DNA from 2 places in the Pseudomonas sp. GW821-FHT09C09 genome. Region 1 is predicted to be linked to the other one. Evidence: predicted binding sites of a transcription regulator. Region 1 holds the regulator's gene; the other holds the start of a gene.

Region 1 (4,469 bases):
TGCCCATAACATTCCGGAAGGCATGGCCGTCGGCGTCTCTGCGGGTGGCGGCATGCCGGACGCTGACAGCCTGGCGATGGGGATCGCCTTGCAGGATGTGCCGGAAGGGCTGGTGATTGCGCTGGTGCTGGCCGGGGCGGGGATGTCGCGGGTCAAGGCGTTTCTGATCGGGGCGGCGTCAGGTCTGGTCGAGCCGGTGTTCGCACTGCTGTGTGCGTGGCTGGTCAGTCTGGCGGAATTGTTGTTGCCCCTCGGATTGGCGCTGGCGGCCGGGGCAATGTTGTTGGTGGTGACCCACGAAGTGATCCCGGAATCGCGACGCAATGGTCACGACAAGCTGGCGAGCCTGGGATTGCTGATCGGCTTCTGCCTGATGATGGTGATGGACACGGCGTTGGGATAAGTGTGGCGAGAGACGTATCTCTCGCCACAAAGGACCTTTCAACCGCCTTCGTCGAAGTAGTTGTTGATCAGTGCCACCAGAGCATCCATGGCTTCCTGTTCCTGATGGCCTTCGGTGCTCAGATGGATCTTTGTGCCCTTGCCGGCAGCGAGCATCATCATCGCCATGATGCTTTTGCCATCTACCGTGGTTTCCGGGGTGCGACCCACTCTGATCGTGCAGTCGGGATACTGACCCGCCACGCCCACGAACTTTGCCGACGCCCGGGCATGCAGGCCCAGCTTGTTGATGATTTCGATTTCCAGAGCAGGCATCGCGGTGTGAATCCTTTAGCTGAGGTCGCGGTGGCGAACCTGGACGTTCTTCAGGGTTTTCTGCAGGGCCTGACCCAGGCGTTCGGTCAGGTAGACGGAACGGTGATGTCCGCCGGTGCAGCCAATGGCAATGGTCACGTAGGCACGGTTGCTCGCAGCGAAGCGCGGCAACCATTTGAACAGATACGCATAGATGTCCTGGAACATCTCTTCCACTTCCGGCTGTGCCGCCAGGTACTCGGCTACCGGCTCATCGAGCCCGGATTGCGCACGTAATTCCGGTTTCCAGTACGGGTTGGGCAGGCAGCGTACATCGAACACCAGATCCGCATCCACCGGCATGCCGCGTTTGAAACCGAACGACTCCACCAGAAACGCCGTACCCGGCTCCGGCTGGTTCAACAGCCGCAGCTTGATGGTGTCGCGCAACTGGTACAGGTTCAGATTGGTGGTGTTGACCTTCAGGTCGGCCAGATCGGCAATCGGGCCCAGAAGGGCTGTTTCATCGTTGATGGCTTCAGCCAGCGAGCGGTTGGCACTGCTCAGCGGGTGACGGCGACGGGTTTCCGAGAAGCGCTTGAGCAGGGTTTCTTCATCGGCATCCAGATACAGAACATCGCACTGGATGTGCCGGCTGCGGACTTCCTCGAGCAACTCCGGAAAGCGCGAAAGGTGGCTTGGCAGGTTGCGCGCGTCGATCGATACCGCGACCAGTGGCTGAGACAGTTCCGTATGAATCAGGGCGCGTTCTGCCAGTTCCGGCAGCAGGCCCGCCGGCAGATTGTCGATGCAGTAGTAGCCGTTGTCCTCAAGGACATCCAGGGCTGTGCTTTTGCCCGAGCCGGAGCGGCCACTGACGATGATCAAGCGCATGTTTAGTGCCCGTTTTGCTCGTCCAGGACAACCTGATACAAGGCTTCGTTGGTGGTGGCGCGACGCAGTTTTTCGCGTACTTCCTTGCGATCGAGCATGCTGGCGATCTGGCGCAGCAGTTCCAGGTGTGCATCGGTGGCAGCTTCCGGGACCAGCAGCACGAACAGCAGGTCCACCGGTGCGCCATCGATGGCATCGAAATCGATAGGTGCTTCAAGGTGCATCAAGGCACTGATGGGGGATTCACAACCCTTGAGGCGGCAATGGGGAATGGCGATGCCGTTGCCAAAACCGGTCGAACCGAGTTTTTCACGGGCAATCAGCGCCTCGAAGACATCTTGCATCTCCAGATCCGGTTTTTCCCGGGCGATCAGGTTGGCAATTTGTTCGAGGGCTTTCTTTTTACTGCCGCCCGGCACGTTCACCAGGGAACGGCCGGGGGTCAGGATGCTTTCAAGTCGGATCATGGGGGTGGGGGTTATCGACCGGTAGCGCCCTGAAGCAGGCTCTGGGTCTTTTCCTTATGCTTTTTGAGTTGTTTATCAAGCTTGTCGGTCAGCGCGTCGATCGCTGCGTACATGTCGGTATGTTCCGCGTTTGCGACGACCTCGTTGCCGGGAATATGCAGCGTGGCTTCGATTTTCTGCTTCAGCTTTTCGACGCACATCGTGACTTGCACGTTGGTGATCTTGTCGAAATGTCCCTCAAGCCTCTTGAGCTTCTGCTCAACGTATTCACGGAGAGGTTGGGTAACTTCCAGTTGGTGTCCACTGATGTTGACTTGCATACAGCTTCTCCTTCGTTGCCAGTGCATAAAGCGGCAGGCCGAAGAGCCTGCCACTGGAACGCTGTAACGTGGCTTACATCAACCGCTTGCGTTCGCTCGAAGGCGCGATCCCGAGGGATTCGCGGTACTTGGCGACGGTGCGGCGAGCCACCTGAATGCCTTGTGCCTCCAGTAAACCAGCGATCTTGCTGTCACTCAACGGCTTTTTCTGATTTTCCGCGGCGACCAGTTTCTTGATGATCGCGCGGATCGCCGTGGACGAGCATTCGCCGCCTTCGGAGGTGCTGACGTGGCTGGAGAAAAAGTATTTCAGTTCATATATGCCCCGGGGGGTATGCATGAATTTCTGCGTGGTCACCCGGGAAATCGTCGACTCGTGCATGCCGACTGCCTCGGCGATGTCATGCAGCACGAGTGGTTTCATCGCTTCGTCGCCGTATTCCAGGAAGCCGCGCTGATGCTCGACGATCTGGGTGGCAACCTTCATCAGGGTTTCGTTGCGGCTCTGCAGGCTCTTGATGAACCAGCGGGCTTCCTGCAACTGATTGCGCATGAAGGTATTGTCGGCGCTGGTGTCGGCGCGGCGGACGAAACCGGCGTATTGGGCGTTGACCCGCAGGCGCGGCACCGACTCCTGGTTCAGCTCGACCAGCCAGCGTTCGTTGTCTTTGCGCACGATGACGTCGGGCACCACGTATTCGGCTTCGGTGGATTCGATCTGTGAGCCGGGGCGCGGGTTGAGGCTCTGGACCAGTTCGATGACCTGGCGCAGTTCATCTTCCTTGAGCTTCATGCGGCGCATCAGCTGGCTGTAGTCGCGGCTGCCGAGCAGGTCGATGTAATCGGTGACCAGTCGCTTGGCTTCGGCCAGCCAAGGGGTCTTGGCCGACAGCTGGCGCAATTGCAGCAGCAGACATTCGCCCAGGTTGCGTGCGCCAATGCCGGCGGGTTCGAATTGCTGGATGCGGTGCAGGACGGCTTCGATCTCGTCCAGCTCGATGTCGAGCTCTGGATCAAAGGCGTCGAGGATTTCTTCGAGGGTTTCGTCGAGGTAGCCCTGATTGTTGATGCAATCGATCAGGGTCACGGCGATCAGGCGATCGGTGTCGGACATCGGCGCCAGGTTCAACTGCCACAGCAGGTGGCTTTGCAGGCTTTCGCCGGCGGAGGTGCGGGTGGTGAAATCCCACTCGTCGTCATCACTGCTCGGCAGGCTGCTGGCGCTGGTCTGATAGACGTCTTCCCAGGCGGTGTCGACAGGCAGTTCGTTGGGGATTCGCTCGTTCCATTCGCCGTCTTCGAGATTGTCGACCGTCGGCGCGGTTTCCTGGTAGGAAGGTTCCTGGATCTCGGTATTGGGCTTCTGTTCGGCGTTGTCGGCCAGCGGGTCGGAATTGTCGAAGTCGTCGCCGTCTTCCTGGCGTTCGAGCATCGGGTTGGATTCCAGAGCCTCCTGGATTTCCTGTTGCAGATCCAGGGTCGACAATTGGAGCAGGCGGATGGCCTGTTGCAGCTGCGGTGTCATCGTCAGCTGCTGGCCCATTCTCAAGACTAGCGATGGTTTCATGGCAGGGGCTTAACACCTTATTCGCCGGCGCTATGCGCCATCCACTACAGGGCGCCGAGGCGCCAAACTTAAGCAAATTATATGCCTGAAACTGTCGTGTTTGCCTAGAGCGCTGTAACAATAAAAGCGTATAAAAACGCGCTTCAACGTTACAGCACCCGGACGGCTGGTCGAATGCTGTCGCGCTTACAGGCGGAACTCGTGACCCAGATACACTTCCTTCACCAGATCGTTGGCGAGGATGGTCGCGGAGTCGCCTTCGGCGATCAGCTGGCCGTCATTGACGATGTACGCCGTTTCGCAGATATCCAGCGTCTCGCGGACGTTGTGGTCGGTGATCAGTACACCGATGCCCTTGGCCTTGAGATGGTGAATGATCTGCTTGATGTCGCCCACGGAGATCGGGTCGACACCGGCGAACGGTTCGTCGAGCAGGATGAATTTCGGTGCGGTGGCCAGTGCGCGGGCGATTTCCACCCGGCGACGTTCGCCACCGGACAGGCTCATGCCGAGGTTGTCGCGGAT
Region 2 (4,469 bases), on a different contig from region 1:
CGAAACGGTCGGCCAGCGCGCCGCCCAGCGGGCGCATCAGGCTACCGCCGAACACGCAGGCGGCGGTGTAGTAACCGGCGGTGACCGGGCTCAAGCCGTATTGATCGTTGAAGTAGCCGGGCAGGGCGCTGGCCAGGCCGATGAAGCCGCCGAAGGTGACGCTGTAGAAAAACATGAACCACCAGCTGTCGCGGTCGCCCAGGGCCTTGAAGTAATCGGCCATGGATTTGGCTTTTGGTCGCTCCGGCGCGTTTTTCGCCAGCCAGGCAAACAGCACCAGGGTCAGGATCAGTGGGATCAGGGCGAAACCGAACACATTGCTCCAGCCGAACGCCGCTGCCAGTACCGGAGCGATCAGTGCCGCGAACACGGTGCCGGAATTGCCGGCCCCGGCGATTCCCATCGCCTTGCCCTGATGCTCGGGCGGATACCACTGCGAGGCCAGCGGCAGCGCTACGGCGAACGAAGCGCCGGCCATGCCGAGGAACAGGCCAAGCAGCAGCGCCTGTTCGTAGCTGTGGATACCGAGTTTCCAGGCGCCGAACAGCGCACAGATCACGATCACCTGGCCGATCAGGCCGGCGGTTTTCGGCGACAGGCGATCGGCGAGCATGCCCATTGCAAAGCGCAACACGGCACCGGCCAGAATCGGCGTCGCGACGACGAGGCCGCGTTGCTGAGTGGTCAGGTGCAAGTCGGCGGCAATCTGCACCGCCAACGGGCCAAGCAGGTACCAGACCATGAAGCTCAGGTCGAAATACAGGAAGGCCGCGAACAGGGTCGGGGTGTGGCCGGATTTCCAGAAGCTTTTATTCATCGCGCACCTCAGCGGTAGAGAATCTCGAGAAGGAGTCAGAACCAGCACAGTGGGGCGCCGCCACGGCCGCACCACCGGCCCCGGTCAGTGGGGCCAAAACGCAAAAACGCCGCTACCCGGATCGCCGAAAGGGGCGAAGAAGGTGAGCGACGTCTTTGTCGTGGGTGGGGCAACCGCCGTTGGTTACCTGTAGGAATTGCTTAGCGAGATCTGTGCCAGCTCAGCCAAGCAACTCGCTCATGGCAATGATCTGCTCCGCCACCTGAATCAGTTTCTGCTGGCGGCTCATGGCCTGGCGGCGCATCAGGGTGTAGGCCTCTTCTTCGTTGCAGTCCTTCATTTTCATCAACAGACCCTTGGCCAGTTCGATGCGCTTGCGCTCGGCCAGCTGCTGGTCGCGAGCCTGAAGCTGGGCGCGCAGGGCCTGGTCGCTTTCGAAGCGGGCCATGGCCACGTCGAGAATCGGCTGCAGGCGTTGTGCGTGAATGCCTTCGACGATGTAGGCACTGACTCCGGACTTGATTGCCTGGCGCATCACGCCGGGGTCGTGCTCGTCGGTGAACATCACGATCGGCCGGGGCTGGTCGCGGCTGACCAGTACCACTTGTTCCATCACATCGCGGCCCGGTGACTCGGTATCGATCAGGATCACGTCCGGGCGCACCGTTTCGACGCGCGCCGGCAGGTCGATGGTCAGGCCGGACTCGTCGATGACCTCGAAACCGGCCTCGGTCAGCGCAGCTTTCAGGCGGCCGACTTTCTTCGCCGTGTCGTTGATCAGCAGAATGCGCAGCATGTTCGCGGTCTCCTGTCAGCGGTGGGCGAGAAGATGGGCGTTGTTGCTCAACGCGTGCAGCTTGAAGCTTTGCGCGTAGGCAACCGGGTCGCTGCCATCCCAGACCTTGCCGTCGATCAACTGGCTGCTGCGCATGTCTTCGGTGCCGACCGGCACACCGACAGCGCTGGCGGCGTCGCGGTACAGCGCCAGTTGCTGCACCTGGCGGGCGACGGCGAGGTAGTCCGGGTCGTCGCGCAGCAAACCCCAACGACGGAACTGGGTCATGAACCACATGCCATCCGACAGGTACGGCAGATTCACCGCGCCATCGCCGTGAAAGCGCAGGGCGTGCGGGTCTTGCCAGCGGTTGCCCAGACCGTCGTCGTAGGCGCCGAGAAAACGCGGTTCGATGCAGGAAACCGGGGCGTCGAGGTACTCGGCGGCGCTGAGCAGCTGCGCGGTGCTGCGGCGGTTTTCCGGGCTTTCTTCGATGAAACGACTGGCTTCGAGGATCGCCATCACCAGCGCCCGGGCCGTGTTGGGGTATTGCTCGACGAAGGCGCGGGTGCAGCCGAGGACCTTTTCCGGGTGATCGGGCCAGATGGTCTGGCTGGTCGCCAGTGTGAAACCGAGATTCCGCTGCACCGCGCTGGCGGCCCACGGCTCGCCGACGCAGAAGCCGTCGATGCGACCGGCCTGCAGGTGCGCGACCATTTGCGGCGGCGGCACCACCACGCTGTCGACATCCTGCAACGGATGGATGCCCTGGCTCGCCAGCCAGTAATACAGCCACATGGCATGGGTGCCGGTGGGGAAGGTCTGGGCAAAGGTCAGCCTTGCGCGGGTTTGGTGCACATGACGGTCCAGCGCCTCAGGACCGGTCACGCCCAGCCCCTGCAAGCCGTGGGACAGGTTGAGGCTCTGGCCGTTCTGGTTCAGGCCCATCAGCACTGCCATGTCGGTCGGTGCGACGCCACCGATGCCCAGGTGTACCGCGTAGATCAGGCCGTAGAGGCTGTGGGCGGCGTCGAGTTCACCGCTGACCAGATTGTCCCGCAGGTTGGCCCATGAGCTCTGGCGCTTGAGGTTCAGGGTCAGGCCGTAAGGCTGGGCAAAGCCCTGCGTGGCGGCGACCACCACCGAAGCGCAGTCGCTCAGGGCCATGAAACCCAGGTTGATCGCGCTTTTTTCCGGAGCATCGCTGCCGTTGACCCAGGCCAGTGGCCCGACGGAGGTTTGAGTCATGAAGCCACCCTCAAAAAAAACGCCGTCCGAGGCTTTGCCCGCGCAAAACCGAGAGACGACGCCATTGTCCTTGCCTGCACGCCACCATTGGCCTGTGGGCTGATATCGGGGAAGGTGCAAGGCATATGCCAGCGCAGCGGATTTGCGCATGCGCCTCGCGCGGCAGGGCGATGCCCGGCTATAATCGCCGCCTCTTTTCGCCGCCCGAGTCATAGCCGCCCATGTACACCCTGGCCCGTCAGCTGTTGTTCAAACTTTCCCCGGAAACCTCCCACGATCTGTCGCTGGATCTGATCGGCGCGGGCGGGCGTTTGGGCCTCAACGGCTTGTTGTGCAAGGCGCCGGCGTCGCTGCCGGTGAACGTGATGGGCCTGCAGTTCCCGAACCCGGTGGGTCTGGCGGCCGGTCTGGACAAGAACGGCGCGGCCATCGACGGCTTCGCGCAGCTGGGTTTCGGTTTTGTCGAAATCGGTACCGTGACTCCGCGTCCGCAGCCCGGCAACCCGAAACCACGGATTTTCCGCCTGCCGGAAGCCGAGGCGATCATCAATCGCATGGGCTTCAACAACCTCGGTGTGGACAACCTGTTGGCGCGGGTGGCGGCGGCCAAATACAAGGGCGTGCTGGGGATCAACATCGGCAAGAACTTCGACACCCCGGTCGAGCGTGCGGTGGATGATTACCTGATCTGCCTGGACAAGGTTTACGCCCACGCCAGTTACGTCACGGTCAACGTCAGTTCGCCGAACACTCCGGGCCTGCGCAGCCTGCAATTCGGCGATTCGCTCAAGCAGTTGCTGGCGGACTTGGCCACACGTCGCGCCGAACTGGCCCTGCGCCACGGCAAGCATGTACCGCTGGCGATCAAGATCGCGCCGGACATGACCGACGAAGAAACGGCGCAAGTCGCGCAAGCACTGATCGAAACCGGGATGGACGCGGTGATCGCGACCAACACCACCCTCAGCCGCGTGGGCGTCGAAGGCATGGAACACGGTGACGAGGCGGGCGGTCTGTCCGGCGCGCCGGTGCGTGAGAAGAGCACCCACACCGTGAAAGTGCTGGCGTCCGAGCTGGGCGGCAAACTGCCGATCATCGCGGCGGGCGGCATCACCGAAGGCAAGCATGCGGCCGAGAAGATCGCTGCCGGCGCGAGCCTGGTGCAGATCTACTCCGGCTTCATCTACAAAGGCCCGGCGCTGATCCGCGAATCCGTGGACGCGATCGCTGCCCGGCGCTGATCATCGGACATAAACGGCAGGCATAAAAAAGGGCTCCTCGAAGGAGCCCCTGGGCCGTAGCCCGCCGTCCGGGAAGGACGTGCATGGTGATCAGGGTGTTGCGAAATCAGATTGTCGTGTCGGAATAAATGCCCTGTGTCAGCCGACGGCGTGAAGTTCGTTGAGTCTGTGGATTCCCGCAGTGCCGGTCATACCGTCCCAGTTGTCGCCGCGTCCTTCTCGCCAGCCGTTGATCCAGGCTTGACGTACCGACGGTAGAGTAAATGGGCAAAGCTCACGGGATTTGCCACCAACGCCATATTGATATCCGCGCAAAAATGCTCTTTCCAACGGATCACGCTTAAGTCTTCTCATAGGGTGTTTCCCTCACTTGTTGACTGTTTTTGTC

What was found. The regulator sigma-54, encoded in region 1, starts transcription at its own class of promoters, with help from an activator protein. The targets are predictions, from matches to a motif close to ANTGGCATNNANNTTGCTNT.
Region 2: AC07NR_RS04435 (CmpA/NrtA family ABC transporter substrate-binding protein) is a predicted target of sigma-54. The motif match lies at 2,954-2,973, and genes of this name have one in related genera.

What each region holds. Positions count from the first base shown of each region.
Region 1 covers NZ_JBWKPF010000008.1:152,281-156,749, forward strand. The annotation lists gene AC07NR_RS23640 (ZIP family metal transporter) at 1-403, shown strand, start outside; gene AC07NR_RS23645 (HPr family phosphocarrier protein) at 442-717, opposite strand; gene rapZ (RNase adapter RapZ) at 733-1,590, opposite strand; gene ptsN (PTS IIA-like nitrogen regulatory protein PtsN) at 1,593-2,057, opposite strand; gene hpf (ribosome hibernation-promoting factor, HPF/YfiA family) at 2,069-2,377, opposite strand; gene AC07NR_RS23665 (RNA polymerase factor sigma-54) at 2,451-3,944, opposite strand; gene lptB (LPS export ABC transporter ATP-binding protein) at 4,131-4,469, opposite strand, start outside.
Region 2 covers NZ_JBWKPF010000001.1:942,204-946,672, reverse strand. The annotation lists gene AC07NR_RS04445 (nitrate/nitrite transporter) at 1-817, opposite strand, end outside; gene AC07NR_RS04440 (ANTAR domain-containing response regulator) at 1,038-1,613, opposite strand; gene AC07NR_RS04435 (CmpA/NrtA family ABC transporter substrate-binding protein) at 1,629-2,840, opposite strand; gene AC07NR_RS04430 (quinone-dependent dihydroorotate dehydrogenase) at 3,062-4,081, shown strand; gene rmf (ribosome modulation factor) at 4,220-4,435, opposite strand.